2 regions of the Virgibacillus ihumii genome follow, and region 2 is predicted to be linked to the other one. Evidence: riboswitches for the same ligand, from Rfam matches in the RefSeq annotation. Region 2 holds a riboswitch; the other holds the start of a gene.
The links. A riboswitch is a leader RNA that binds a small molecule or an ion and turns the genes downstream of it on or off. The one in region 2 is predicted to bind preQ1.
Positions count from the first base shown of each region.

Region 1: another riboswitch for preQ1. It lies ahead of queF (preQ(1) synthase); the one in region 2 lies ahead of queC (7-cyano-7-deazaguanine synthase QueC).

Region 1 covers NZ_CACVAN010000001.1:1,698,905-1,714,780, reverse strand. The annotation lists gene glcP (glucose transporter GlcP) at 34-1,401, shown strand; gene HUX68_RS08520 (LacI family DNA-binding transcriptional regulator) at 1,440-2,417, shown strand; PreQ1 riboswitch class I at 2,516-2,562, shown strand; gene queF (preQ(1) synthase) at 2,627-3,127, shown strand; gene HUX68_RS08510 (metallophosphoesterase) at 3,452-4,273, opposite strand; gene HUX68_RS08505 (YndM family protein) at 4,565-5,020, opposite strand; gene HUX68_RS19420 (hypothetical protein) at 5,224-5,352, shown strand; gene HUX68_RS08500 (NADP-dependent oxidoreductase) at 5,684-6,613, opposite strand; gene HUX68_RS08495 (NADP-dependent oxidoreductase) at 6,638-7,657, opposite strand; gene sat (sulfate adenylyltransferase) at 7,858-9,009, shown strand; gene HUX68_RS08485 (SLC13 family permease) at 9,025-10,806, shown strand; gene cysC (adenylyl-sulfate kinase) at 10,818-11,420, shown strand; gene cysQ (3'(2'),5'-bisphosphate nucleotidase CysQ) at 11,420-12,226, shown strand; gene HUX68_RS08470 (hypothetical protein) at 12,327-12,470, shown strand; gene HUX68_RS08465 (GNAT family N-acetyltransferase) at 12,587-13,090, opposite strand; gene HUX68_RS08460 (hypothetical protein) at 13,445-13,597, shown strand; gene HUX68_RS08455 (NAD(P)H-quinone oxidoreductase) at 13,638-14,615, opposite strand; gene HUX68_RS08450 (reverse transcriptase-like protein) at 14,630-15,022, opposite strand; gene HUX68_RS08445 (hypothetical protein) at 15,477-15,876, shown strand, end outside.
Region 2 covers NZ_CACVAN010000001.1:226,424-242,299, forward strand. The annotation lists gene HUX68_RS01150 (acyl-CoA dehydrogenase family protein) at 1-1,513, shown strand, start outside; gene HUX68_RS01155 (FAD-dependent monooxygenase) at 1,745-2,872, shown strand; gene HUX68_RS01160 (M14 family metallopeptidase) at 3,018-4,757, opposite strand; gene HUX68_RS01165 (MDR family MFS transporter) at 4,996-6,405, shown strand; gene HUX68_RS01170 (dicarboxylate/amino acid:cation symporter) at 6,553-7,761, shown strand; PreQ1 riboswitch class I at 7,939-7,983, shown strand; gene queC (7-cyano-7-deazaguanine synthase QueC) at 8,063-8,722, shown strand; gene HUX68_RS01180 (6-carboxytetrahydropterin synthase) at 8,719-9,153, shown strand; gene queE (7-carboxy-7-deazaguanine synthase QueE) at 9,150-9,872, shown strand; gene HUX68_RS01190 (NRAMP family divalent metal transporter) at 10,119-11,357, shown strand; gene pxpB (5-oxoprolinase subunit PxpB) at 11,400-12,101, shown strand; gene HUX68_RS01200 (5-oxoprolinase subunit C family protein) at 12,106-13,125, shown strand; gene HUX68_RS01205 (LamB/YcsF family protein) at 13,122-13,889, shown strand; gene HUX68_RS01210 (putative hydro-lyase) at 13,909-14,700, shown strand; gene HUX68_RS01215 (DUF4317 domain-containing protein) at 15,088-15,876, shown strand, end outside.

The sequences.
Region 1 (15,876 bases), 1.5 Mb from region 2:
TAATTCATGAATTTATACATTGGAGGTTATGGCATGTTGGGTAGTAAAAACATAGGTAAAAAAATGATATTTTTTCTTGGCGCTCTGGGAGGACTCTTGTACGGATATGATATGGGAGTTATTTCGGGTGCACTATTGTTTATAAAAGATGACATACCGTTGACAAGTTTTACGGAAGGGTTGGTCGTCAGCTCCATGCTGGTCGGGGCGATATTCGGCTCCGGCTTCAGTGGACCGTTATCGGATAAGTTCGGACGACGCAAGCTTGTGTTTATGATATCTATCGTATTTATTATAGGTGCGCTGACATTGGCACTCGCACCGACGATGGTTATGCTGGTAGTGGGGCGATTGATTATCGGACTTGCTGTTGGTGGTTCAACTGCAATTGTACCGGTTTATTTATCCGAAATGGCACCGACGGAATCGCGTGGTTCGTTAAGTTCATTGAACCAGCTGATGATCACAATCGGTATTCTGTCTTCGTATCTGGTAAACTATGCCTTCGCCGACATGGAAGCGTGGCGCTGGATGGTGGGACTTGCCGTAGTACCGTCACTTATTTTAATGATTGGTGTTCTGTTTATGCCGGAAAGTCCAAGATGGCTGCTTGAACATCATAGTGAAAAAGCCGCACGAAGCGTGATGAAGTTGACACGCAAGCCGGATGAAATTGACAAAGAAATTGAGGAAATGAATGAAATTAATCGCATTTCGGAAAGTACCTGGAATGTGCTGAAATCTTCCTGGCTCCGTCCGACACTGATCATTGGGTGTGCATTTGCGTTATTCCAGCAAATTATTGGGATCAATGCGATAATCTATTATGCACCAACCATTTTCAGTGAAGCCGGACTTGGTGATGTGACATCCATTCTTGGTACAGTCGGGATTGGTACAGTTAACGTGATTATGACCATTGTAGCAATCATGATTATTGATAAGATTGATCGGAAAAAGCTGCTTGTGTCCGGTAATGCTGGGATGGTTGCTTCGCTATTGATTATGGCAGGTTTGATTTGGACGATAGGGCTTGATTCAACTGCCGGAGCTTGGATCATTGTTGCATGTCTAACCTTGTTCATTATTTTCTTCGCGATTACCTGGGGACCGGTTTTATGGGTTATGCTGCCGGAATTGTTCCCAATGCGTGCCCGCGGTGCTGCAACAGGTATTTCTGCACTGGCACTGTCAATCGGAAGCCTGCTCGTTGCGCAATTTTTCCCGTTGCTGACAGAGGTAATGGGCATTGAACAGGTATTCCTGATTTTTGCTGCAATTGGAATTGGGGCGATGATTTTCGTTATCAAATATTTGCCTGAAACACGTGGCCGCAGTCTTGAGGAAATTGAAGCAGACCTAAGAAAACGGACTTCGGGTGCTGATTCAGGTAATATGTAAGGTGATGATCCTGCATTTTCAGGAACGGAGTGGAAGAAATGGCTACCATAAAAGATATTGCTCAAAAAGCGAATGTATCAATAGCTACTGTTTCCCGTGTTCTCAACAGTGACCCAAGTCTGTCCGTGGGAGCCGATACGAAACAACAGATTATGGATGCTGCCCGACAGCTTGGGTACACAAAACATCTTGATAAGAAAAATAAGCATCTACGGATTGCAATTGTTCATTGGTATACGGAAAAAGAAGAGCTGAACGACATGTACTATTATTCCATCAGACTTGGCGTGGAGAAAAAACTGGATCGGGCAGGTTATGCGTACATTCGTTTATTTCAAAATACCGAGAAAAAGCCCGACGTCGACGGCATCATTGCAATCGGGAAATTTTCCGTCCGGCAGAAGAAACAGCTGGAAAAATGGAGTACTGCCATTTGTTTTGTGGATGATATCCATGCCGGAAAATCAGCTGACTCGGTGGTTGTGGATTTTCATCAAGCAACAGCGGATATTCTAAACCGATTTTTGGATCACGGACATTCTAAAATCGGTATGCTGGCTGGCGAAGAAAAGTTTTTCGGATCAACAGAAGTACTGGATGATCCGCGATTCACAAGCTACTGTAGTATTTTGCAGGAAAAAGGCTGTTTTAATAAGGCGTACAGCTTTAAAGGAACTTTTACGGTTGAATCCGGATATCAAATGATGGAAAAAGCAGTCCATACATTGGGGGATGACCTTCCCGGTGCATTCTTCTGTGCAAATGACTCAATCGCTATCGGTGCAATGCGCGCTTTAAACGATCTTGATGTAAAAATACCCGAGCGTGTAAGCATCGTTGGATTTAACGACTCCAGTGTTGCAAAGTACGTTTCACCATCGTTGAGCACTGTCAAAGTATATACCGAATTGATGGGTGAGACGGCGGTCTCCCTGCTGGAAGAGCGTATTTTGAATGGACGCACCGTGGCGAAGAAGGTAGTCCTTGCTACAGAGTTGATTGAGCGGGAGAGTTGAAGTGGACGGCTTAATGGTGAACCGGTTTGTTATTGACACTGTTGTTATTCCACCGTATACTAAAGCGAGTATATCAGATGTCATTTATCCATTAAATAATGGAAGAGGTTCTTAGCTTAAACCCTCTTAAAAAAACTAAGGACAGATGAAATGTTTTTCAAAAACCATGTGCCTTGGGCAGTGGTTTTTTCTTTTGATAGGAGGTTTTGATAATGACAGGGAGACAGGATGATGAATTAACCGATTTGTCTTTACTGGGAAACCAGGGGACGACCTATGCTTTTGACTACACACCGGAAGTGCTGGAAACATTTGATAATAAGCACATTGGGCGGGATTATTTTGTAAAATTTAATTGTCCCGAGTTTACGACACTGTGTCCGATGACGGGACAACCCGATTTTGGAACGGTCTATATTAGTTATATTCCTGATGTGAAAATGGTGGAGAGCAAATCATTAAAGCTGTATCTGTTCAGTTTTCGCAATCATGGCGATTTTCATGAGGATTGCATGAACATCATCATGAATGATCTGATTGAATTGATGGATCCACGGTATATTGAAGTGTGGGGAAAGTTCACACCGCGTGGAGGAATTTCCATTGATCCATATTGCAACTATGGGAAATCCGGAACTAAATTTGAGAAAATGGCCGACCACCGTTTGATGAATCATGACATGTATACGGAAAAAATTGATAACCGGTAGCGTATGCGTTAGTTCTGCTGTTTTTCGTATGAGAGTGAAAAGCTGGGTATGCATTGTTTGCAGTGTATTTAAAGATACGCAGCCGAATAAAAAAGGTCACTTCCGATGGGGAAGTGTCATTTTTTAATTAGATTGAGGCTTGAGAAGGGTGAAAGCTGTTGAAGTGGGAGTGAACGGTCCCCAAACGGGAGAGACAGTCTCCAAATGGGAGAATGCAGTCTCCAAACGGGAGAGAACAGTCTCCAAATGGGGGAAACACAGCTCCCAAGTGGAACAATAAGCACCTTGCCCCGATCCCTCAAAAGTTAATTTATCGAGTAAGTATTAGCCGTTCCCCGTAATCGTCACCAAACTCAACTGACTCTGATTTAAAAAACGCACCGGAATTCTGCTGGTGCCAAGCCCGCTGTCGATATAAAGATACTGGTCAGGACCGATCTCAAAAACACCTTTGTCCAGCTTAGGAAGAAGTCCCTGATCAGGTGCAACCAATGCCCCGATAAACGGAGCCCGTATCTGGCCGCCATGTGTATGTCCGCTTAGAATAAGGTCAGCTTTGAGCAAAGGATATGTTTTAATAATATCCGGTGCATGCGATAACAGTACGGTATAATTATTAAAGTCAATGTCTTTAAATGCTTCTACTATGTTTTCATGTTTTTTAGAAGGATCATCGACACCAACCAGGTTGAGTGTTTTTTCACCGATTATAATCTGCGTGTTTCGATTGTTCAGGATGGTTACATTCCGGTCGTGTAAACCGTTCAGCAATTCAGCTTTGCGGCCGTTTGCCCAATCGTGGTTTCCCGAGACGAAATAAACATGATTATGATTGGCTGTTAATCGCTCGACAAGGGAAAAAACACTGCCAAGCGCCTTCGTATCATCATCCAGTAAATCACCGGTCAGAACAATGATGTTGGGGTTGGCTTTTTTTGCAATGTCAACCAACTGTTCATTATTAAAGCCAAATACTTTATTATGCAAGTCAGTCATCTGCAAAATGCTAAAGCTTGTTTCAGCCGGTATCTTATCCGTTTTAGATGCAACTTTTTTCAACTTGAAATTATCAGTTTCAAAATGAACTCGACGTATAAGCGAATAAACAGATGCAAGCAATGTGAAAACAATGAACAGTCTTTTCATGTGGCACCCCAATTAAAAGGAATTTTGTGGATATAAGTTTAGCATAGCGTGAATTGTATGTCATTATATACAATATTTTTAGTTTGTAAAAAAACTGTTAAGGCAGGGGTAAGGCCATGAGAGAAGGGAAATTCGAATGATGAAAGCGTAGAATCCAGAAAATTATATTGTAAATTTGACAATGATTCAAGCTGTTGTCTGGTTTTCATGAAAAGCTGGAGCGGATTGAGAAGGTCAATCAAATAAAAATCACGCGACACCGGAAGCAAAGTGCCGCGCGATTGCCATTAACTACTCATCTTTATTTTTCCGGTCAGTATCCGTTATTTCTTCGCTGAATTCAGTCTGCAGCTTACCTTGTTGTACATCTCTGTCCTCATCTGTTACAAAGTGGTCACGATCGTCGAGCACTTCACGTGCCATATATTTATGGAAGAAATATTCACCAACTGCAATGATGATGGCCGTAATGATCGCTGCAGTGCCAACTTGAAGATTTTCCTCAAACAGGAGCGGCCCAAGAAACCAAATTCCTACGAATGTAATCCCCAAATCCGCCAATGTTGCACCCCAGTTTTCGAAGCGGGGGAGGAGAAAAAGATCTCCAACGATATACGAAATTGCTGTTAGCAGTACACTGAGCATGAGAATATTTCCAAATTCAACCCCGTAAAAAGCGCCGAGTATCAACCACAAAACGGCCGTGCACATAATGAACTTAATAATTAATGCCTTTACATGATCCATTTTTTACTACCACCTTTCTGATTTTGCATTTAGCATGCCCTAAAGGTCAATTTTTTATCAGGAAAGATTAGTGGTAGAAGAGCCGGTGCGCAACAATAAAAGTAGTTAGTAAAAAGCAGGAAGTGATTTTTTAATACGAACACTTGTTTTAATCCAGGATTATGGTAATATAAAATCACCCCCTGTAAGAAAGGGGGGATGATATGGAGATGGTACTTGTTTTGGTAACGTCGTTCATTAATTTAACGGTTGCGATTATAAATTTCGTAATTGTTATGTTAAAAAGACGTGAAAAACAAAAAGACCCTCGCTCGGGAAAGCGAAAGTCTTAAACCTAATGCGGGAAAAGAGGAATATTTCTCTTTTCCCCACTCCATATTCTATTCATAGTATATAACAAATATACTAACTAAACAAGAGAAGAGGCTGATTTTAATGATCTGGATTGCTTTCATTATATCGCTTATCGCCCTAATTATATCTATTTACACATTAAGAATTACACTGAAAAAATAAGACCGCTGTTTAAATTATCTGTGCCTAATTAAATCATATACCCTTCATAATAGAAGGAATCAGATTTTTAATGATCCTAAATACTTAATTACAGCAAAGCAAAAAGTGAGGCCATCATAAAATGACGGCCTTACCCTATAATTCCACTTACTTCACCTTCAGCACAATCTTACCTTTCGCATGATGTGTCTCGCTCAATTCATGTGCTTTTTTAATATCTTTCAAATCCATAACAGTTCCAACGACTGGACGGATTGTTTCATTTTCCAGTTTCTCACCAATTTTAGCAAGCTGTTCGCCGTCGGGTTCAAGAAACACGTATCCTGCTTTAATATTATACTCCTCAGCAACGTCCTGATCCGGCGGCATTGCAATCGAGACGAGGCAGCCTTTTTCTTTTAAAACGTTATAGCTTTGCTGCTGAATGTCGCCGCCAAGTGTGTCAAAGACAATGTCCATATCCTGGAGAGTCTCGCTAAAGTTTTCACTGCGATAGTCAATAACTTTATCCGCTCCCAGTGATTGAACGAATTCAACATTGTCCGTACTGCATGTTGTGGCAACCCATGCACCGAATGACTTTGCGAGCTGGATGGCGAAGCTTCCAACACCGCCGGAGCCTGCATGCACCAGAACTTTGTCGCCTTCTTTGATTCCAGCAAAATCAACCAGGCATTGCCATGCCGTCAATCCGACCAGTGGAATAGACGCGGCCTCTTCCATCGAAAGGTTGTCCGGTTTTTTGACAACGAGACCTTCATCGACTGCAACATATTCAGCGTATGTCCCGTTACGTGTTATGTCTGGGCGGGTAAAAACTTTATCCCCGACCTGAAACTTTTGCACCTTTTTTCCGGTTTCTTTGATTGTTCCAGCTGCGTCCAGACCAAGGGTCACAGGGAAATCATATGGGATTTTTTCCTTCAGGTAGCCTTCACGAATTTTCCAGTCGACTGGATTCACGGAAGTTGCCTCAATTTCAATTAATACATCATTATCCTTCAAAACAGGCATGTTCCTGTCAGTGTACTGTAATTGCTCTTTTCCGCCATAACCTTCAATAATTACTGCTTTCATCGTAACTGCTCCTTTCCTAAAGCTTTATTCTTCCGGTACTTTAACCAATTGTTTTCCAATATTGTCACCTGTAAATAAACCGAGAAATGCATTGGGAACATTTTCAAATCCTTCTATAATGTTCTCCCTGTAGTTGAGTTTTCCCTTTGCCAGCCATGTTGAAAGATCACGCAATCCTTCATCAAAACGCTCGCTGTAATCGCCGACGATAAATCCTTTGATCATGGAGCGGGATTTAATCAGTTTTGGCTGGATTCGTGTTCCGAGGTCATCATCTGTCCGGTTATAGGATGAAATGGCACCACATAGTGGAATACGCGCAAAATCGTTAAGATGGTTCATAACTGCATCTGACACGGGTCCGCCGACATTGTCAAAGTAAATATCAACACCTTCCGGGCATGATGCGGCAATTGCTTTGGATATGTCGTCTGTTGTCTTATAGTTAATCGCTTCATCAAACCTAAGTTCATTTTTCAAAAAGTCTGTTTTAGCATCAGTCCCGGCAATACCGACAACGCGCGTTCCTTTAAGTTTTGCGATTTGACCAGCAATCATACCGACCGCACCGGCAGCACCTGAAACGACAACTGTTTCGCCTGCTTTTGGCTGGCCAATGTCGAGCAATCCGAAATAGGCTGTGAGTCCGTTAATTCCAAGCACACTTAAGTAGGCTGGCAGCGGTGCACCGGTTTCTTCAATTTTACGTACACTATCAGCATCTACGGTATTGTATTTTTGCCAGTCCAGCATACCGACAACTTTATCGCCGGCACGCAGTTGATTCGATTCTGATTGCAGCACTTTCCCCACAATCCGACCGTTAATCGGCTCGTTCAGTTTTAACGGTGCCACATATGATTTTCCTTTATTCATTCTCCCCCGCATATACGGGTCGACCGAGATATAAAGGGATTGAATCTGAATTTGTCCATCTTCAGGTTGCAATAGTGGTGCGTCCTGAATTGAAAAATGTTCCGTTGTTGGCATGCCGGCTGGGCGTTCAGCAAGGGTAATCCGCTGGTTTTGCAAGTCGTCTGTCATAATAACCACCTTTCTTACAATGTATTTACCACCATTTTATTCGCAGTGAAACATGACAGTCAAAAGCAGCAATTTTAAAAAACTTGAAGTCGGATTCCCAAAAGCTGTTCCAATAACGTATACCCCCGAATAATGATAGAATTTGACGAAAAACAATGGTATACTGTAAAAGTATGAAAACAGATTTTGGAGGTAATACAATGGCTAATGAACCACATGGCGGTACTTTGATTAACCGCGAATTGGAAGGACAAGCAAAAGAAGAAGCAATAAAAAAAGCAGAATCACTCCCATCATTGACGGTGAATCCGTGGGTCGTTTCCGATATTGAACTGATTGGTATTGGAGGGTTCAGCCCGCTGAAAGGATTCATGGGTCAGGCTGACTATGAAAGTGTTGTTAATAATTACCGTTTGTCGGATGGAACGGTTTGGACAATTCCGATTACATTGCCGGTAACAAAAGAACAGGCAGAAGCATTAAATATTGGTGATGAAGTAGCGCTTAAAGGTGAAGACGGAATTATTTACGGAACGATTGAAGTAGAAGAAAAGTTTACATATGACAGTAAACTTGAAGCACAGAATGTATATGGAACTACGGAGGATAAGCACCCTGGCGTTAAAAAGCTATATGAGCGCGGTGCTGTTTATCTGGGCGGACCTATTACGCTGCTGCAGCGTCCGGATCACGGTGAATTTAATGAATTTTATATGGATCCGACAGAAACACGCAAAATGTTTGATGATCTAGGATGGAAAACAATTGTCGGCTTCCAGACACGCAATCCGGTACACCGTGCCCATGAGTACATTCAAAAGTGTGCCCTGGAAGCAGTTGATGGTCTCTTGTTGAATCCGCTAGTTGGTGAAACGAAAGCAGATGATATTCCTGCTGATGTCCGGATGGAAAGTTATCAGACAATCTTGAAGCATTATTATCCGGAAGATCGCACCCGTCTGGCAATTTATCCTGCTGCAATGCGCTATGCCGGACCTAAAGAATCCGTTCTGCATGCAATCGTACGGAAAAATTTCGGCTGCACACACTTCATTGTTGGCCGCGACCATGCCGGTGTGGGTGATTATTACGGCACTTATGAAGCACAGGAATTTATTTCTCAGTTTGAAGAAGAACTGGGCATTCAAGTTTTCAAATTTGAACATGCATTTTTCTGCACGGTTTGCGGAAACATGGCCACTGCAAAAACATGCCCGCATGATAAAGAAAACCATGTGCATTTGAGCGGTACAAAAGTTCGTGGACTACTTCGTGATGGAGAGCGTCCTCCAAAAGAATTTTCACGTCCGGAAGTTGCCGACATTCTGATTAAAGGAATGAAGCAAAACTAAAAGGGGAAAACTCCCATGACTTTTCAAATGATTTTTGTTTTGATTTTAATAATAGGTATGCTGGGCGCGCTGCTATTGGATGTAGCGCGTCCTGATATGATCGTGTTTTCAGTACTGGTTATTTTGCTTGTTTCGGGAATTTTGAGTCCGGAACAAGCGTTGAGTGGTTTCTCCAATGAGGGGATGCTGACGATTGCACTGCTGTTTATTGTCGCAGGTGCGGTTCAAAAGAGCGGACTCATTGATCAGATGATGACAAAATGGCTAAAGAACAGTAAAACACAAGCAGGTTCGATGGTACGTTTTTTTGTACCTGTATCTGCTTTTTCCGCTTTTTTAAACAATACTCCAATCGTTGTCACGTTCACACCTGTTATTAAAAAATGGTGTGAAGACCGGGGGATTGCGCCTTCCAAGTTCCTGATTCCACTATCGTATGTAACGATTTTGGGTGGCACGATTACACTGATTGGTACGTCCACCAACCTGGTTGTGCATGGTATGCTGACCGGTTCGTATGATATGGAAGGCTTCTCTCTGTTTACGCTGTCGGTTGTAGGTATTCCGATTGCAATAGTCGGGATGATTTACCTGTTTACAATTGGTCACAGGCTTCTCCCGGATCATAAAGGGTTCAGTCAGCGCGTAAAAGAGGACTCCAAGGAATATATTGCGGAAATGCATGTATCCAATTCATTTCAGCAAATCGGTAAATCAGTTAAAGACGCAGGACTCCGTGATTTGAAAGGGTTGTACCTGGTGGAAATCATTCGCGGGGTAGATCATATTTCTCCGGTTAAATCAACGACGGTTATTGAAGAAGGAGATCGGCTGATTTTTACCGGATTGATTTCTACGATTGCCGATTTGGAGGAAATAAAGGGACTTGAGCTTGAGACGGGTACCAACATTGGATTAAACGACTTGAAAAATGGAACATCAAATCTGGTGGAAGTGGTTGTTTCGCATGACTCGGCACTGACAACGAAGACGATTAAACAGTCCCGTTTCCGGTCAAAGTTTGATGCCGGGGTTATTGCTGTCCATCGTAATAATGAACGTATCAAGAGCAAAGTCGGTGACATTGTGCTCAGGCCAGGTGATACGCTGTTGTTACTTGCGGGAACCGACTTTCTTGAAAAAAATCAGCAATCGAATGATTTTTATGTGGTATCGTCATTGGATACGCCGGAAAAACTGAAAAAAAATCCGGTCAAAGGCTGGTTTTCCATCGGATTGCTGCTTGTAATGATTGCTCTTGTTACGGCTGGAGTTTTCAGTATGTTCAAGGCGATGGCATTGGCGGTGCTCATTTTATTAATTACAAAAATTGTCACACCGCAGGAAGCAAAACGGTATATCCAATTCGATGTGCTGCTTTTAATTGCCAGTGCACTTGGTATTGGTGTTGCGATGCGGGAGACTGGACTTGCTGAATGGATTGCAACAGGATTGGTCAGTTTCGGAAAACCATTCGGAATTCTGGCGATTATTTTTATGATTTATTTTTTAACCAATTTGTTTACCGAACTCATTACAAATACAGCAGCGGCTGTGCTGATGGTGCCGATTGGGATGTCACTTGCGGAGCAGCTTACAGTGGATCCGATGGGCTTCGCGGTGACAATTGCCATTGCTGCATCTGCAAGCTTCATTACACCGATTGGCTATCAGACGAACCTGATCGTTTATGGTCCGGGTGGCTATACGTTCAAGGATTATATTAAAGTGGGGACACCCTTAAGTATTCTGGTTATGATTACATCGGTTTCAATCATTTATAATGTGTGGTTTTAGGAGGAAAAAAGATGGCAAAATCTGATAATATCGTATGGCACGATTCAAAAGTTACAAAAAAAGACAGACAGAAATTGAACAACCATAAAAGTGCGGTTATCTGGTTTACTGGTTTATCCGGTTCCGGAAAATCGACCGTATCTGTAGAACTGGAAAAAGAACTGCATGCACAGGGTGTACGCACTTATCGCCTGGATGGCGACAATGTCCGTCATGGTTTAAACAAGAATCTCGGCTTCAGTCCGGAAGACCGTAAAGAAAATATTCGCCGCATCGGGGAAGTATCCAAGCTGATGGTGGATGCGGGCTTGTTCACCCTGACTGCGTTTATTTCACCATATCGTGAGGACCGTGATGATGTGCGTGAACTAATGAAAGATGGCGAGTTCATTGAAGTATTTGTAAATGCAAGTGTGGAAACGTGTGAATCCCGTGATCCAAAAGGCTTGTACAAAAAAGCACGCGCAGGTGAGATTAAAGGCTTCACCGGAATCGATGCCCCATATGAAGCGCCGAAAAATCCGGAAGTGACCGTTGATACGGATAAGCAGAGCCTGGAAGAGTCCGTTCAGCAAATTGTTGCTTATCTGAAAGAGAAAGGATATGTAAAATAATGGCTGAGGTAAGTCTGAAAAAGCTGTTGGACATTTCCTTGCAGGCAGGACACGAGATTCTTGATGTTTACAAAAAAGACATCGAGGTTGAGGTTAAAGAAGATGATTCACCATTGACCCAGGCTGACCAGCGTTCACACAAGGCAATTATGAACGGACTCCAGGATGCATACGCCGGAATCCCTGTTCTAAGTGAGGAAGGCCGTGATATTTCGTATGAAGAGCGAAAAGACTGGAAGCAGTTCTTTTTGGTGGACCCCCTCGACGGCACAAAAGAGTTCATCAAGAAAAATGGCGAGTTTACTGTGAATATTGCCTTAATTGACGAAAAATACCCGGCTATGGGCGTTATCTACGCACCGGTTCTTGATACGTTTTATTTTGGACGTGAAGGTTTGGGTGCATTCAAACTGGAAGGCGCATCAAAAGCGGATGTTGCTGATGAAGATGATTTGGTTGAGAAAAGTGTTCAACTGCCTGAAGTAACAGAAGGCAGTGTTGTCAATGTGGTGGCCAGCCGCTCCCACATGTCAGCTGAAACCGAAGAATTTATTGACGGTTTGCGTGCAAATAAGGAAGTCGATGTCGTTTCTGCCGGGAGTTCACTGAAGTTTTGTCTTGTTGCAGAAGGAAAAGCTGACTTCTATCCGCGCTATGCCCCAACAATGGAATGGGACACCGGGGCCGGACAAGCAATTGTAGAAGCTGCCGGCGGACAGGTGTTGCGTCATGAGGATGAGGAGCGATTTTATTATAATCGTGAGAATTTGAAAAATGGATGGTTTTTGGTTAAAGGGAAAGCATAATTAAAATAATGATTGCATCTCGTCTCCGGAATTTTTTATACATGTTAATCCTCGGCGTTACTATGGAAAACATCAACCGCACGCGGGGAACATCAACCGCATGAGGAAAACATCGATCGTACGGGAAGAACATCAACCGTATGAGGAAAACATCGACCCTACGCGGGGAACATCAACCGTACGGGAGGAATATCAACCGCACGAGGAGAACATCGACCGTACGAGAAGAACATCAACCTTATGAGTTGAAATATTAACTGATGCGAGCTCAATTATCCGGTTTCGATAAATGTAACAAGCTCAATTGGAAGGTATAGAAAAACCTGCACATTCCTAATAGTTGTGCAGGTTTTTTTCATATTAAAAGTCTTGTCGGAAGATACTCATCAAAACCGCATCATGATAGCTGCCATCGACAAAAAAGTGCTCTTTTAAGTCTCCTTCAATTTGAAAGCCAGCTTTTTCATAAATGTGGACGGCTTTTTCATTTTTTTTAGCGACGTATAAAATGATTTTGTTCAGATTCAACTGGTTAAACCCGTATTCCAGTGCGAGATTTGTTGATTTTCCAGCATATCCGTTTCCCTGATAAGATGGATCAATCATGATGCCAAACTCGGCATGTCGATGTCTACTCTCAATTCCAAACAGTCCCACATAGCCGATTTTTTCGTTATCCAAAGCTAGGATAAACTGCCGATGCTGTGTGCTGTTCTGACTTTTTTCATACGCTTCTTTCAGTTTTTCCATTGACATGTATGGTTCTTCAAACCAGAATTTCATCACATCGGGGTCATTATTAAGTTTGTGCAAAAATTCCAGATCGGTCTTTTCAATTGTTCGCAGACGTAAATTCGGTTCCATTTTTCTCGCTCCCTGTTCGTATTCCTTATTAAGTTTATCGTATCAGAAGACAGGAAGCGAGTCATAAATTATTATCTGGGCGGGCGGTTTTGATGTGCCTTATTGTCCTCGCGCATTGCATTCAGTTCCTTTTTGCTCTTGTTCTTTTTCTTCTTTCCTTTATCCTGGCTCATATGAAATACCTCCTTTTTCATTAGCATGAGCAAATTGCGCCAAATAATTATGCCGAAACGTGGCAAAATAAATTAGAAAACCTTGTTATCACCAAACTTTTAGGTGACAGCTATAGCTGCACTTATGCAGTAAGAAAGAATTTTCTTCTTTCTTAACAGCTAAAAAAGGAGGCTATTCCAAATGTCAGAGCAAAATAAAAATCGCAATAAGGATAAGGGAAAACAACGTAACGTCATTAAATATGATACAAGTCCCAAGCAGCATAAAGAGGAATTTGCTGAGGATAAGGAATTTTTGAACCTGGATAATAAGCGGAATAAACGAAAGCGGTAATGTTAAAAGCTGCACATTGAAAGACATGTGCAGCTTTTTCTCAATCCACTTTTAAAATAATCTTCCCAATGTTTTTGTTGCCTTCCATATGTTCATGTGCCTGCTGGATTTCTTCGAATGGAAATACCTGATCCACGATAGGACGGATTTTTTCGTTCTTGCAGAGTGGCAGTGCTGTTGACACAAATTCTGCAGTGAGGTCAGCTTTATACTGGTTATCTCTTGGGGTAAGAAGTGTGCCGGTCAACTGAATCCGTTTGGACATTAACTCCCACAGGTTAACTTTTTCCAGTTGTGCACCGCCGAGCAGGCCAATCAAGACCCAACGGCCATCCACTGCAATGCTGTTCATGTTTTTCCGCCAGTACGATGCTCCGATAAAATCGAGAATTACATCTGTACCACGGTCTTCGGTTGCCTGTGAAATTTTTTCGTCAAACTCCAGCTTTTTATAATTTATGCACACGTCTGCTCCCAATGATTCGGCAAAATCAAGTTTTTCCTGTGAGCCGGCTGTTGTCAGGACCTGTGCATTGCTGATTTGTTTTGCCAATTGAATGGCTGCTGTGCCAACGCCACTTCCCCCGGCATGAACCAAAACTTTTTCACCTTCAGCCAGTCTGCCGTGCCAGAACAACGTTTGATAGGCCGTCAAAAATACTTCTGGAATGGCTGCTGCCTGCTCAAATGACAGGTTTTCCGGAATCTCCATCGCACGGTTTGCCGGCATCACAGCATATTCCGCATATCCTCCGCCATTAACAAGCCCCATAACCCTTGTGCCCGGTTGAATGTTGGTATCGGGCCCAGCCTGTTCGACTGTTCCGGCAACTTCAACACCCAGAATAGGGATATCCAGGTAGCCGGATTCGCTTTGTCGATTGATAATGTCTGTCCGGTTAATTGCTGCTGCTTCTACCTTGATCAGCAGTTCATACTCATTTGGCTCAGGTTTCGGCTTCTCCGTGACGGTTAATTGTTCCGTGCCGCCAGGTTTTTTTGCAATAATTGCTTTCATGTTTTGCCTCCTTATTATTTTTGCGATTGAATTGCCTTTCGTGCCAGTTTGTCTGCTTGACCATTCTGCTTTTCCGGAATCCATTTTATAAAAAAGTAAGGGAAATCGTCTGATGCTGCACGTATTTTCTCCAAAAGAGGAAGAAAGCGCTCGTTTTTTGTGAAATCTTTTTCAATTGTATCGACCGCAAGTTTGGAGTCGGACCGGAATGACAAAATTTCATCCGGGAACTGTATCAGGCAGATTTCCAAAGCGTTTACTATTGCAAGAAATTCCGCCTCATGATTGGACATCTTGCCCAAAGGAATTGAATATTCATATGTCTGTCCGGCAGCTTTTATATAAATACCCGCTCCACTGATTCCGGGATCACCGCTTGAAGCACCATCTGTATATACTTCAATCAATACGTGATTCATCCTTTCCATCCAGATGCTCATAACGTTGGTATACATCAATTGTAATAAAAATCATTGTTGAATACGAGAATCTGTTCTCAACGGTAAAGCGAAATTGTTGCAACCCTATTTTATCAATAGTTTAAAGAGATGGAAAAATTTTTAATTAATCCCGTAAAAGGTATTTTTGCCGGATAAAATTAAGTTATTATTAAATTTTTTCCAATGACAAGCCTGTTTTAGAGCGGTATAAAGAAATAAAATGAATTTTTATCTATTAGCCTTGAAAGACGTTTCGGGGTATAATGAAGTTAGTAAAAAGAACGGACGACATGAATATAATTGATGTGAATGGACTGCAAGGTGTTAAACAAGCGGGTTTTCAGGGTGGAAAGACAAATTGAAGTTCTAAATAAAAAGTAGGGATATTAAAGGTCGGGCAGGCTGGGGAGGTGCTTGTTTTATGGACAACAAAGAGGTTTTGGAAACAATACTGCAACAGCAAAAAGATTTCCAGCAAGAGTTCAGAACTGCAATGAAAAACCAGGACAACCGTTTCGAGAAACTGACAGGTGAGATGAACGGGCGTTTTGAAGCCCAAGATGATCGTATAGATAAACTAACATTAGAAATGAATGAGCGATTTGAGGCGCAGGATAACCGTTTTGACAAACTGACAAGCGAGATGAACTGTCGTTTTGAAGCGCAGGATGATCGTTTCAACAGGTTTGCTGAAGATGTGGATAAGCGATTTGAAAAACAAGAGAAAAGGTCAGACGAATTGGATAAGAAGATTGAATTGCTGACAACACAGACAGCACACGCCTTTGCTGACATTACAGATAAATTAATTGATATGGACA
Region 2 (15,876 bases):
GCGGAATTTTTTTACCGAAGATGAATTTTTTCAAAAGCTGTTGAAGAAACATCTGGACGATGAATTGTATGCTTATGCAAAAGGGGAATTGGAAAAATTCGGGGATTCCTGTGCGAATGAAATTGACGAACGTGCGGTCCATACCGATCGGGATGGAAGACCACAGTTAATCCGATACAACAAGTATGGGGAAGAAGTGTCGGAAGTATGGGTGAACGAAGGCTATCAAAAAACAGTTGCGGAAACGTATGGAACTGGAATTGTCGGCTATGTGCACAAAGAGATACCTGAACTTGGGCGGAAAGGAAACTATACCTACAGTTTTGCGCAGGGTTATCTGTTGTCACAGGCTGAACCGGGATTCCACTGCCCAGTTACACTGACCCAGGCAACTGCTTATTTGCTTGACCACTATGCTGATGAATCGGTTAAACAACGGTTTTTGCCGCATGTCTGTTCAACCGGTGATGTCGAATTGTATGAGGGTGCCACATTTCTCACGGAAAGACAAGGCGGATCTGACGTTGGTGCCAATGTGGTACAGGCAAAAGAGGAAGATGGTCACTATCGGTTGCATGGTGAAAAATATTTTGCCTCAAATGCCGGGATGTGCGGCGTTGCCATGGTTCTCGCAAGACGGGAAGGAGCGCCAGCCGGAACACGCGGTCTAACACTGTTCGCCGTTCCATGGAAAAAAGAAGACGGAAGTGTGAACCATCTGCGCATTCGGCGGTTAAAGGATAAGCTTGGTGTACGTGCAGTTCCATCTGCTGAAGTGGAGTTTGACGGGGCAAAAGCATATGTGGTCGGTGATCCAAACCACGGATTCTACTATATGATGGAGGCTCTTAATCTATCACGAATTTGCAATACAATTGCATCTATTAGTATCATGCGTAGAAGCTATGCTGAAGCAAAAGCATATGCTGAGCGCCGTGAAGCTTTTGGCAAAAGGCTGGTTGAATTTCCAATGGTTCAGCAAACACTCAATCGGCTTAAGCGGAAACTGGAGGCAGAAACGGCAGCTACATTCGAGATGGTTCAATTGTATGAAAAGGTTACGAACGGAAATGCGACAAAAGGGGAAGAGGCCCTAAATCGCCTGCTGATTGCCATCATGAAAAAGGAGTCAGCAGAACAGGCAATTGCTTTTGCGCATGAGGCAATTGAAATGCACGGCGGAAACGGTTATATTGAAGACTTTGTCACCCCAAGACTGCTCCGGGATGCACAGGTGTTAACTGTCTGGGAGGGCACCGCAAATATTCTCGGACTGGAGTTGATTCGTTTGGTCAATAAGTTTTCCGCACATGAGATTTTTTTTCATGATTTGAAAGAACGACTGGACGGAATGGCAGCGCCGGAATTAGTGGAGCAATGGCAAATGTTAAAAGATCGTCTTGATGTTTTTGCTGAGGACGACCAGGTTACCCAGGAATTAAAAGCGAAATCGATAAGTAAAGAAATGGCGGAGTTGTATGAACAGGTGGTATACGAAGAATTGAGCTGCTGAGTTTATGTAAAAATATTGAGGGGTTGGAAGATAACTAGAATCTTCAATTTTAAAAATGAACAATACCTAACTTAGAGACACGGGAAAGGTTCAATTCTTGTCATCCTGATAAAAAACCTGAATCCACAGTGGTTCAGGTTTTTTTGAAATGTACCTCAGCAACCGTGTTTCATTTTATAAACAAACGGTCCATTGTATAATAGAGGAAACGCGCTGGGGGTGGTTTCAGTGATGATTGCGATTGTTGGCGGTGGTATTGGTGGTCTTGCTTTAGCTGCAGGACTGCGTAAGATAGGAATGGATGTGCATGTATTTGAGCAGGCGCGTTCGTTTAAACCCCTTGGTGCCGGTCTGGGACTTGGCAGTAATGCGATGCTTGCGTTAGATCGGATGGGGATTGCAGAAGATGTTGTAAAGGCTGGTATGCCACTTAAAGAGCAGCAGTTTTTGAATGGCGATTTGAAGGTAATGAATAAGATTGATTTTTCTCTGTTAAAGAAGAAATTCGATGAGGAAACGATTACAATTCATCGGGCGCATTTGCATGAAGCGTTATTCCGTGCAGTTGACGGTTCCAATTTTCATTTTGATAAACAGGTGATTGACTTTGAGCAATATGATGATTCTGTCGCCCTGACTTTTCAGGATAATACGAAGCATAATTTTGATTACGTTGTAGCGGCTGATGGAATTCACTCCATCTTTCGTCAAAACCTCATGCCGAGTAGTGTTCCGCGTTATGCAGGTTATACGTGCTGGCGCGGGATTGCGAAGAATAAGGGAGATGTTCCGTTACATATTTCATCCGAAGCATGGTCCAAACAAGGGCGATTTGGCTGGGCACCGCTTCATAATGGTGATGTGTACTGGTTTGCTTGTGTTAATGCCGTTGAAAATGATGAACACTATGCAAGTTTGAATAAAAACGAGACGGCGAGTTTGTTTTCCCATTTTTCTCCTGTAGTAGCACGCTTAATCAGTGAATCGGAGGATGCTTATTTTTTGCATCACGATTTGTATGATATTAAACCGTTGGAATCCTTTGTTTATGATCGCGTTATTTTACTGGGTGATGCTGCTCATACGACAACACCGAATATGGGGCAGGGAGCGGGGCAAGCAATTGAGGATGCGTATGAATTAATGCTTGCCATTGACAATGAATCTTCTATGACCGCAGCTTTGTCACGTTATGATACAAAGCGTGTTAAAAAAGCAAACAAAGTTATTAAGCTTTCCAGACAAATTGGCTGGGCAGCACAGTGGCAAAACCCATTATTAATTGGATTTCGGAACACCGTATTTCCGCTGATTCCAAAATCTTTACTGTTTCGTAGATTGACTTTCTTATTTAAATAGCTGATGGGTTTGGGGAAGTGGAGGTGAAACTGTCGCTTCCATGGTAAATGACAGGCAAAAAAACTGCCCTTTAACAGGGCAGTTGGAAGTAACAATTGATCAATCTATTATTCGAAAGTAGGATCATCCTATTATTTAAACTCCTCTACTTCTCCACAATTTTACCTTCCTTCATATAACGGAATACAGGAACTACGTCCCCAATATTTACAGGCAGATAATTATAGGTTACATAACCCACCGGGGATTCCGGCTCAAGAGCCAGGGCAATCAGGTTAGCTGTTGGTTGTGCGGAACTGAATACATAGCTGCCTTCAGGAAATTGATATTTTTTCTGCTTAATATTTGTTTCAACATGGGTTAATAAATGGCCTTGGTAATACTTTTCATCTACCTTTTTATCTGTCACTTTGTAGCGTCCAACAGTTAAGGTTTTGGATTCATCAAGCCTTTTGACGTCTACTCCTTGCAATTTCAGTTTTTTTGCTACCTTATGATAGGCTGGAGGCATGATATACGCTGTTGGACGAACAATCTCTTCAGTTGGGACCGCATTTATGGAACTGTAAAAGTCAACGGGAATCTCTTCGACTGCTCCTTCTGCGATATCAACGACTTTTAAGTGTTGCTGACCGGGAAGTTCCTGGCGTTTAAAATCCAAGACAATTTTATCTTTTTCTCCTATCTTTTTACCTTCGCGCGTAATCTTGGCTTTGGCATTTTCTATGATTGATTCTATTGCTGTTGCACGTTTGGCGGTCATTTTGATTAAATTCGTATGCGCGTTTACTGATGCAGCTACACGCCGTTTAAAGGTTTCCCGACCTAAACCATATCCACGGCTCTCCACAAGAATCGTAAATGCTGGCTGAAGGCCATAAGCATTGGTATCTATGCCGGCTGCGAGACTGCCGCCTGTAACTGTTGGTTTCTCCGCAGACTTTTTCATCAAGTAGTATGGATAAGAGTAAAAACCATTTTTCTTAAGCTTTTTATGGGTCGGTTTAATAAACCAGTTGACTGCTTTGTTGCGTACCGATTCCGGGATATTGAGGTTTAAGTCCGGTGCCAAAAGAATGTCGTGGTAAGGCAAGGCTCCTTTATCCCCTATTCCAGGAAATTTATCGGCTGCATTTGGAAATTTGCTGGGAAGTGCCAGATAACCATGGGCACTAATAACGACTTCTGGTTGATAATGATTAAAAATTTTGTGCAGTGTACGAATTTCCGGGAGTTCCATTTTTATGTGATCCCGGTTGGCGTCTAACCGATTGGCGGTCTGGCGTTGAAAGTAGCGAGAACCATCGGGATTAATCCTTGGAACCAAAACGACATTGATTTTATCTAATACGTTCTGACCAAGCTTACCTTTTGCCAGTTTTTGAGCCATAACCAGAACAGATTCACCTCCTGTTGGTTCATCACCATGGACCTGCCCCTCCAACATCACCGTTGTTTTATCCTTAAATTCCGCTTTATTATCATGACTGGTTGATAAAATAAGCACGGGCAATGCACGACCTTCCAAGGATTTCCCCGCCGTCTTCATTTTCATAAGATCACTGGAAGAATCCAATTCGCGTAAAAACGACATCATTTCACGTTGGGTCGTAAAATTCTTTTTCCCTTCCTTAAAACCTGGCGTTTTAAATTCAATATCAGGAGATGGATACAGCCATTCAACTTGTTCAGGCAAGTCATATTTCTTTCCAAAATAAGGTGTGAAATCTGAACCCATTTGTCCTGCTACTGGTATGTCCGATGTTTTCAAATGATTTTCGTTTTTATTCGGCTCGGCAGATTTCTCACCAACTAGTTGACTGCCAAACAATACGGAAAGAATTAAAATTAATGGAAATAAAATAGTTAAGGATTTTCTTGTCAAGATGCATTCCTCCTTTGATAGTTTTAGACATTTTTCGTCCTATCAGGCTAATTCGTGGTTGAGGGAAATTACTCCTTCCGACAAAAGATGTGTTTTTAAGAATAGGAAGAATGTAGTATAAAGAATCATGGCTTGGATAATAGCACGGTTTGCTGTTTGATTGCCGAAACATTGTTTGGGATGTAATATGGTGTTTAGACTAATTGGAAGCTTAAATGGGGAGAGGAGGGGAGACGGGATGAATGCTTTGAATCTGACACGTTTCCAACGGCGATTAATTGTGGCAATCGCATTGTCAGCTGCTTTTTTATCTGTTTTGACACAGTTTCTGCTCATAACGGCTTTTCCTAAAATTATGGATGAGTTCGCGGTTAACTCAACAGAAGTCCAATGGCTGACAACCAGCTATATGTTAACAATAGCCGTTTTGATTCCGATAACGGCTTATTTTATTGATAAATTTCAAACAAGGTCTTTGATGATGAGTGCCATGTTCTTGTTTTTTGTGGGAACATTGATTTGTTTAATCGCGCCTTCTTTTCCCGTCCTGATAACAGGGCGCGTTATTCAAGGGATGGGTTCCGGGATTATGATTCCGTTAATGCAGACAATTTTGTTTCTGCTGTATCCAAAGGAAAAAAGAGGTTATGCGATGGGAATTGCCGGGTTGGTGATTAACGTTGCTCCCGCGGTGGGGCCGCCGATTTCCGGTGTTTTAATAAAATATTTTGAGTGGCGTTCCCTGTTTTTGCTGACATTGCCGATTGCAGCGTGTATTCTGCTTTTGGTTTACTTGTATATGCGCAATATCACGGAGCAGCGAAAAACGGAAATCGATATGCAGTCTATTATGTTGTCAACGATTGGTTTAGGCGGTTTGCTTTTCGGTTTTAATAAATTACAGGGGGATGGATTAACTGACCCGGTAACACTTGTCAGTATGATTGCAGGAGCTTTGGCATTAGGCTTGTTTGCGGTACGTCAGTTTCGGCTTGCAACTCCTATTTTGGAATTGCGTGTGCTTAAAGTCCCTGTTTTTGCGCTTATTTCGTTTATTTCCATCCTGTCGTTCAGTTTACTCATATCCATTGAGACGATTTTGCCGATGTATGTGCAGAACGCCCAGCAGTTCTCTGCTTATTATGGTGGGTTGATTGTGATGCCCGGTGCTTTGACACTCGCTGTCATGTCTCTCTTTGCGGGGAAATTGTTTGATAAATATGGCGGTAAAACCATCGCAATTCTTGGCTTTGTACTGCTTAACGTAAGTACGTTCGGCTTTCATTTTATTCTTGGTCTGAATACACCATTCGCCATTACGGTCGTATTATTCATGATTGCCATGGGCGGTGTGGCTATGATTAATATGCCGATCATGACAGCCGGAGTCAACGCGCTTCCTGATAAACTGATACCGCATGGGACGGCAGTGATTAATACGGCCCGCCAATTCGGGGGATCGCTGGGTCTGACGTTTATTATTTCATTCATCACGAGGGTAGGGTCCGGATCTGAAGCAGTCGTGCAGCCGGCAACTTATTTGACTGGTGTGAAACATGCCTTTTTCGTCGCATTTCTGTTTGCTATTACGGGGTTGATTCTTTCTTTGTTTTTAGAAAGGCAAAAGCAGCCTGCTGAAAATGAATGATGTGTAAATTGCTGCTGTTAAAATTTGTAACAGACTAGGAACATTAGCCTGTTTCTCCTCAGTTAATTGTACGCTCCTTTCATTTGTGATAGTTTAGTAGAGGTCCGTCGGATTTTGAAAGATATATAAATGATAGGAGCGTTTATTATGAAGAAAAGTCTGATCTGGCAGTTGATTGCTGCATTTATACTTGCGATTGTAACCGGTGTCATATTCGGTGAAAAAGCGCAAGTTGTTCAACCGCTGGGGGATTTATTTCTGCGATTAATTAAATTCATTATTGCTCCCTTAGTACTTGCTACACTTGTTGTTGGGGTTGCCAGCACAAGTGATGTTCGAAAACTCAGCAGACTGGGTGGGAAAACAGTAGCCTTTTATCTAATAACCAGTATGTTCGCCATCACGCTTGGTGTCATAGTAGGGAAAATTTTCTCACCCGGAAGTGGAATTGACGTATCGCTGGATGGAAAAGAAGCCCCTGAACCGACCGAAACAGAGGGATTTATACAAACTATTTTAAATATCGTACCGACAAATCCGTTTGAATCATTGGCGTCAGGTAATATCCTGCAAATTATCTTTTTTGCATTAGCGATTGGAATTGCTATTACATTAGTAGGGGAAAAAGCCAAACCGGTAAAAGATTTTTTTGATGGGTTTGCGGAAGTAATGTACAAAATAACCGGCATGGTCATGACTATTGTTCCGATCGGTGTATTTGGACTGCTTGCTCCTGTTGTGGGGGAGTATGGATTGGATGTATTGCTTCCATTAATCAAGCTGATTCTGGCAATGGTTACAGGGTGTATTATCCAACTGTTTGTAGTCTATTCATTGGTTGTTAAATCACTCGGTAAAATGAGCCCGGTTACATTTTTTAAAGGTATTTTTCCTGCTTCTGCCGTTGCCTTCAGTACAAGCAGCAGTTCCGGTACATTGCCGGTAACGATTAAGAGTGCACAGGAAAACCTTGGCGTCTCCAAAGAAACAAGCACGTTCGTATTGCCGTTGGGCGCGACCATCAATATGGATGGAACAGCATTGTATGTCGGGCTTTGTTCGATGTTTGTTGCCCAATACTTTGGAATCGATTTGACTTTTTCACAGATGGTTACAGTTGTACTGATCGGTACTTTAGCATCAATTGGAACCGCTGGTGTACCAGGGGCTGGTCTCATCATGCTCACGATGGCATTAAGTGCAGTTAACCTGCCGCTTGCAGGTATTGCATTGGTTGGTGGTATTGATCGTATTCTGGATATGATGCGCACATCGGTCAATGTCACAGGTGATGCTGCTGCAAGTGTTGTTGTGGATGCGAGTGAGAAAAAAGTTTCCGGTGGAGATGCGGGGTAGGATTTTTGACCAACCAGGATATGGAGAAATTCTTAAGATGAAGTGAAGAAAGAAAAAACGATGCGATGGGTATTCCCTGCTGCATCGTTTTTTAGATTTTCCGCAATCGACCACGTGACAGGAATTTGCAGGCATGCTAAGCTAGAAGGTGAAATAAAATATAGAAATCTGCATGATGCAGGAGAGGTTCGAAACCATCCCTCTATAAAAAACTAGGGAGACAAGACAGTGGCTTCTTAGTGCTGTCTTTTTTTATGGTATTTTTGAATCTCTTTCTTTCATTTGAGAAAGGGGACAGAAAATGAGTAGTCAAAATCAAAGTGCAGTAGTTGTTTTCAGCGGAGGTCAGGATAGTACGACATGCCTGTTTTGGGCATTGAGGAAGTTTGATCATGTGGAGGCAGTCACATTTCAATACGGGCAGCGTCATATTGCTGAACTGGAATGTGCAAAAGAAATTTGTGCCAAATTAAATGTTCGTCAGCATGAGCTGGATATGGATTTGTTAAATCAACTTGCACCAAATGCCTTAACACGGGAAGAGATAAAAATTACGGACGATGAAATACCGTCAACATTTGTACCAGGACGGAATCTATTGTTTTTATCGTTTGCCGCTATTCTGGGAAAACAAATCGGTGCCAAACATATTATTACGGGTGTAAGTGAAACAGATTTCAGCGGGTATCCGGATTGTCGGGATAATTTTATCAAGTCGTTGAATGTGACACTGAATTTGTCCATGGATGACCAGTTTGTCCTGCATACACCATTAATGTGGCGGGATAAATCAGAGGTGTGGGAATTGAGCGATCAGCTTGGTGCATTTGAATTTGTGAAAGAACATACGCTGACATGCTACAACGGAATCAAGGGGGAAGGCTGCGGAGAATGTCCATCGTGTAAACTCCGCAGTAACGGATTGGAGCAATACGAAATGCGTCGAGGGGTGGTAAAATGATGCAGCAAATTTACCCTGTTCCCGACCATGATTATGCATATGAATTGAATAAAGAGTTCCATTTTTCCGCAGCTCATTATATTGCTGATGAGTCAGCAGGGAAATGCCAATACACTCACGGCCATACGTATTTTGTGAATATAACGATTGCTGGTGGTCAACTGAATCAAATCGGTTTTCTGGCCGATTTTAAAACGATTAAGGATTTGATTCATAAGCGGTTTGATCACACCACATTGAATGAGGATCCCGTTTTTTCCAATCAGCAGGTTTATTTCCCAACAACCGAAGTCGTGGCAGAAAAAGTTTACGAGATTATCCAAGGCTATTTGAATAATCTGGATAATCAGCCTGTTTGCCTTCAGGTTTTTTTACGTGAGACACCTACAAGTTATTGCATCTATCGGCCAAAGGGGGAAACGGATCAATGAAGCTGCCAATTCTTGAAATTTTTGGTCCAACCATTCAGGGAGAAGGGATGGTTATTGGACAAAAAACAATGTTTGTCCGGACGGCGGGGTGTGATTATTCCTGTTCATGGTGTGATTCCAAGTTTACTTGGGACGGCTCAGAAAAAGAAAACATCAAGCTGATGGAGCCGGAAGAGGTTTGGGAAGAACTGAATCGTCAGGCTGGCGGGCGATTTGCTCATGTAACCATTTCAGGGGGTAACCCGGCATTGCTTTCCGCGTTGGGAGACTTTGTTGATTTGTTACATGAGAATCGGGTAACGATCGCGTTGGAAACGCAAGGTAGCAAGTGGCAGCCGTGGTTTACCGATATTGACGAGTTGACCCTGTCACCTAAACCACCCAGTTCAGGAATGAAAACCAATTTTTTCGTACTTGATGATATGATTACTTCACTGCAGGAAGAACAAAAAGGAACTTGCAGTTTAAAGATTGTTATTTTTGATTTGGCTGATTTGGAGTATGCAAAGAGGGTTCATTTACGATATCCAAATGTCCCAATATTTTTGCAGGTTGGTAATGACGATACCGGAAATGCAGATGATGACCAGCTTCTTCGCAGGCTGGTGAATCGGTATGACTGGCTGGTGGATCAGGTGATGGACAGTCATGAATTACGAAATGTTCGTGTGCTTCCGCAGCTTCATACTTATTTATGGGGGAATAAGCGGGGAGTGTGAAAAGTATTATCCCAGTCGGTGATAACTCTTTGAAATATATATCGATGGGGCTTTTGCACAAAGTAAATTATAGTTGTCTGGTACCTGATGTACATCATGTCTGTCATAATCTGCCCGGCTCTTTCGGATTCGGAAGCTGCCGGGTTTTTGTAAATACGAATCGGTTTGTTTTAGAAGGGATTTGGCAATTCTTGTCGAATATTATAAAATATGAAAAAATACAATGAAGATGAATGGAGGCCGATTATGTCCAAACGTGAGTATGATGAATCCGATTTAAACACCGGAAAAATGACGAAAAAGCAAAGGCAAGTATTTTGGGGAGCTATTTTCCTGATGGCTACCTCATCGATTGGACCTGGATTTTTGACGCAAACTTCTTATTTTACAAACCAGTTTGCAGCAAGTTTTGCATTTGCGATTCTGGTATCGATTATTATCGATATCGGCGCACAGTTAAACATATGGCGCGTATTGGTCGTTTCCAAAAAACGAGGGCAGGATGTAGCGAATATGGTATTGCCCGGATTGGGAACGTTCATTGCCATTTTAATTGTTTTAGGCGGCCTGGCATTTAACATCGGTAATGTCGGTGGGGCAGGTCTGGGGATGAACGTTTTATTTGGTATTTCACCCAAGGTTGGAGCAATCATTACCGCGATTCTTGCCGTAATTGTATTCAGTTTGAAAAACTCAGGTAAAATTATGGATTATGTTGCGTTGACACTTGGAATAGTCATGTTAACAATGGTTGCTATTGTGATGGTTACAACTTCCCCGCCAGTCGCAGAAGCAGCTGTAAACAGCGTATTCCCGGGGGATTATGGAGCAATGCTGCTGCCTGCCATTACGTTAATCGGCGGTACTGTAGGCGGTTATATAACGTTCGCAGGCGGGCATAGGCTGCTTGATGCTGGAATTAAAGGGAAAGAAAATGCCGGTTTTGCCGGGAGAGCTGCCAACTGGGGTGTTTTTACAACAGGGATAATGCGCGTATTTTTATTCCTGGCCATTCTTGGAGTGGTGACTGCAGGGTACACGTTGTCTGAAAGTCATCCGACTGCATCCGTTTTCCAGTATGCATTGGGTGATGCCGGTTATAAAATTTTTGGAGTTGTTTTATTTTCAGCAGCACTTACATCGGTTATCGGTGCGGCATACACCAGTGTATCGTTTATGCGCTCCTTTCATCCGGTTGTTGAAAAATATAACAATATCTTTATTATCGGATTTATTGTTTTCTCAACACTAATATTTGTATTGGTTGGAGAACCGGTGAAGATTCTGGTGCTTGTCGGATCGCTGAATGGTCTGATTCTGCCGCTTACATTGGGTGCGATTCTTGTTGCTTCAAGAAACAAAAAAATAGTCGGCGACTATCATCACCCGACATGGATGATTGTTTTTGGTGCAGTGGCAGTATTAATTACAATTATTGCAGGATACTTCTCACTTCAGGGAATTGCCGATATATGGACAGGCTGACGTAATTGTTCAGCGCATTTGTAAGTCGAAGGGAGAGGGATTATGGAATATACAGTATCACCGCTGGGGGATAAAGCGATTGTAATGGAATTCGGTGAGGATATGTCCGATGAAATACAAAAGCAAATCAGGACTGTTTCCGCCTGTTTGGATGACCATCCGCTGACCGGCATGGTCGAATATATCCCGGCTTATACGACCATTACTATTTTTTATAATGTGATGGAAGTGCTTAGGAATTCGACCGGGACGAACGCATATCATATGATGCTGGGTGAAATTGAAAAAATGGTTTCCCGGCTTCCGGAAAACCCCGATACAGAATCCAATATCGTCGAGATTCCGGTATGTTACGGGGGAGAATTTGGTCCGGATCTGGAAGTGGTTGCTCATGAGAATAACCTTACGGAGCAGGAGGTAATTGATATTCATGTGAATGGGGATTATACGGTGTATATGATTGGATTTGCACCGGGGTTCCCGTTTATCGGCGGTATGTCAAAGCAGATTGCTACGCCTAGAAAAGATTCACCTCGATTACACATTCCTGCTGGTTCAGTGGGCATCGCGGGCAGTCAGACCGGGGTATATCCGATTGAAACACCTGGCGGATGGCAATTGATTGGAAGAACGCCTGTAAAGCTGTTCCGGCCGGATGAGGAGGTACCTATCTTATTGAAGGCAGGCGATTCCATTCGCTTTTTCCCCATATCCGAAGAACAGTACAGCAATTGGGGAGGGTGAAGCCATGAGTATTAACGTAATAAAGTCCGGACTGTTAACAACAGTCCAGGATTCAGGACGTACTGGTTATCAGAAATATGGTGTTATTGTAAGTGGTGCAATGGATGCAAGTTCCAGCAGACTTGCCAATTTACTTGTTGATAATGCACCGGATGCCGGAGTACTGGAAATGACGATTGCCGGACCGATCCTTGAATTTCAGGAAGATGCACTGATTGCCATTTGCGGAGCGGATATGGCACCGGAAATTGACGGAAAACCGGTTCAGATGAATAAAGCTGTCTGGATCGGAAAAGCAAGCACATTGAAGTTTTCCTCAGTGCGGACAGGCTGCCGTACATATATGGCTGCTGCAGGAGGTATTGATGTGCCTCCGGTTATGGACAGCCGTTCCACGTATTTACGGGCCGGAATTGGCGGGTTTAATGGACGGGCATTGCAAAAAAAGGATGCATTGGCGGTCGGTACGCCATCCCAATATGCGGCAATGCGGATAGAACAAATGCAGAACCAAGCTGGTGCTGAGCATTTTCTTGAAATGGATTGGGGTGTGTCACTTGATCCTTTGCCTGATTATCGCGATGGGGCAGTGATACGTACAATTCCGGGGCGGCAGTCCGAATGGTTCACCAAAGAAAGCCATGCATTGTATTTGTCAGAAGCCTTTGGTGTTTCCACCCAATCTGACCGTATGGGCTATCGGTTAAATGGACCGCAATTGGCGTTGGAGAATCAGAAGGATCTATTGTCTGAAGCGGTATCTTTCGGTACGATTCAGGTTCCGCCGGATGGAAACCCGATTGTTCTGATGGCTGACAGGCAAACGACGGGCGGATATCCCAAAATCGGCCAGGTAATTACAGCGGACTTGCCGGTTATGGCACAATTAAAACCAGGCGAAAAAATTTATTTTAACGAAATTCAGCACAGCGAAGCACAGGCATTGCTGGTGGAAAGCGAAAAGGAGTTTGAACAACTGAAGGTAAGCATTCATTTGAAAAAAGAACAGGAGGACTATGCATGAAAATCGATATAAATTGTGATATGGGGGAAAGTTTCGGCGTATACAATATGGGACGGGACGAGGAAATCCTTGATTATATTACCTCGGCAAATATTGCCTGCGGATTTCACGCGGGTGATCAGTCCACAATGCGGAAGACAGTAAGAATGGCATTGGATAAAGATGTCGGTATCGGGGCACATCCCGGTTTTCCGGATTTGAACGGTTTTGGAAGAAGGTATATCGCATTATCTCCGGAAGAAATTTATGAATTGGTCATTTATCAGGTGGGTGCGCTGCAAGGTTTTGTTAAAGCGGAAGGCGCAAAGATGCAGCATGTGAAAGCACATGGAGCTTTATACAATCATGCCGCAAAAGATAAAGATGTTGCGGAAAGTATTGCAAAAGCGGTCTATGATCTGGATCCGGAGCTGATTCTGTTTGGTTTGGCAGGAGGGGAACTGGTCAAAGCCGGTGAAAAGATCGGGTTGCCGACAGCCAGTGAAGTGTTTGCTGACCGGACATACCAGGAAGATGGCTCGTTAACATCCAGACGTGAGAAGGATGCTCTTATATTGGATCAGGAAGTTGCTTCCAGTCAAGTTGTGGAGATGGCGAACAACGGAACAGTGCGGTCCCAGCAAGGTACAGATATTTCCATTAAAGCGGATACGGTTTGTATTCACGGTGATGGCATTCATGCGCTGGAATTTGCACAGCATATCAATCAGAAATTGGCCAGTGAAAATATCTCTGTTTCAAAGATAGGTACGTTTTTACCATAAAAGATAAGGAGGTCTTCTTGTGAATACACTTGCAAATGTGAGTCCCGCTGAGGCGCGGCAGTTGATTCGCGATGGGAAGTGGGTGAAGCCGACGTCCGGTGTTTCCAGTGGATTTACACAGGCGAATCTTGTTGTACTTCCTAAAGAATCCGCATTTGAATTTTTGTTATTTTGCCATCGAAACCCAAAGGCTTGTCCGGTTTTGGATGTTACGGAACCCGGTTTATTTGCACCGGCTGCAGTTGCACCTGAAGCCGATTTACGGACTGATATACCCAAATATCGTATTTACCGGAATGGCGTACTCGATGATGAACGTACGAATATAAAGGATCTTTGGCATGATGATATGGTTGGGTTTTTAATCGGGTGCAGTTTTACCTTTGAACAGGCATTAATCCGCAATGACATTCCGATTCGAAATATCGAGGAACAACGCAATGTACCAATGTATATCACGAATCGCAAATGTATCCGGGCGGGGAAATTTGAAGGTCCATTGGTTGTCAGCATGCGGCCTATGCAGGAAAAGGATGTTGTTCGGGCGGTTCAGGTTACATCGAGGTTCCCGTCGGTACATGGTTCTCCGGTTCATATTGGAAGTCCTGATACAATTGGAATCCATGATCTGGATCAACCCGACTTCGGCGATTCAGTTACCATCAATGAAGGAGAGGTACCGGTATTTTGGGCGTGCGGCGTGACCCCGCAGGCAGTGGCGATGAACAGCAAGCCGGAAATTATGATTACCCATGCACCAGGCCATATGTTTATTACAGATTTGAAGGACGAGCAGTTTTCCGTGCTCTAATAACCCTATTGACTAAAAAGAGACTGGGACAAAACGCATAAGTTTATCGAAAAAGATGAACAATCCACTAATATAGCGGAGGAAATATACGTAGACTCCTGCGGGAGGACAGGCCTAGATGAGACTCTGAAGTGCGTAGCACGAAGAGGCTCAACAGCCGCCCGCGGAAAGCGAAGTATATTTCCGGAGCGGCTATATGCACCATTTTTAATTAATTCGTATTTTTCTTTTGATAAAACTCTTTTGTCCCAGCTTTTTTTGTGTAGATTTTCATATAAAAACAATCTATGATTAACCACACGAAATCCAGCCCGCTTCTATGATAAAATGATAGAATGTGTGCCACAAAATGCACATTGATATTATTAAATCGGGAGTGGAACAACGTTGGATAAAAAAGATATTGCAGATATCCGAAAACAATTTAAACCAGATAATGAATTATTGAAAATACATGACATTTTTAACGTGTACATCATGAAGGAATCGAGTGATATTTACCATCACCAGAGTATGCCGTTTGACATGCTGGAACAGGAACAGCAGGAATTGTTCCTGGACAATTTCAAAAAAGTGCTGTCAGGTCAACCGGATGAAAAGTTATTTGAATTAAAGTTTCAGCGTGACGTGGAAAACAGCAGTCAGCTTATCCTCCATAAAGGGCTGTTAAGCAATGATACCGAAGAATGGAAACAGCAGATGCTTCAGCTTGTCGAGAAGATGCTGAAAGACAAGCAATATGAAATGGATATTGTTGTAACGTTTATTCACGGGGAATATATGAAGCCGATGAAGAATATGAGTGATGAGTCAGAAGAAAGTGAGCGGGACAAGGTTTTCTCGAATCCGTTTATATTATGCAGTATGAATAAAACGCAGGATCCAAAAAAAGAATTGCTGTTTGACTATGTGGAAAAAGAGTTCAAGTATAATATTGTCGTCGATCCGATTATTAATCTGAAATCTCCTATTTCAGGATTTTTGTTTCCTTCCATCACGGATAATGCAGCAGATGTTAATCGTGTGCTTTATGCAGCAGGAAAGAAGAATGAACCGAGTTATCATTTTATGGAAGATGTGTTGGATGCAGAAGAAATTATGACCGCCGCCCAGGATAAACTGGTTTTTGAAGAAATAGTAAATAAAGTTGCCGGTGATCAGGCAATGAATACGTCC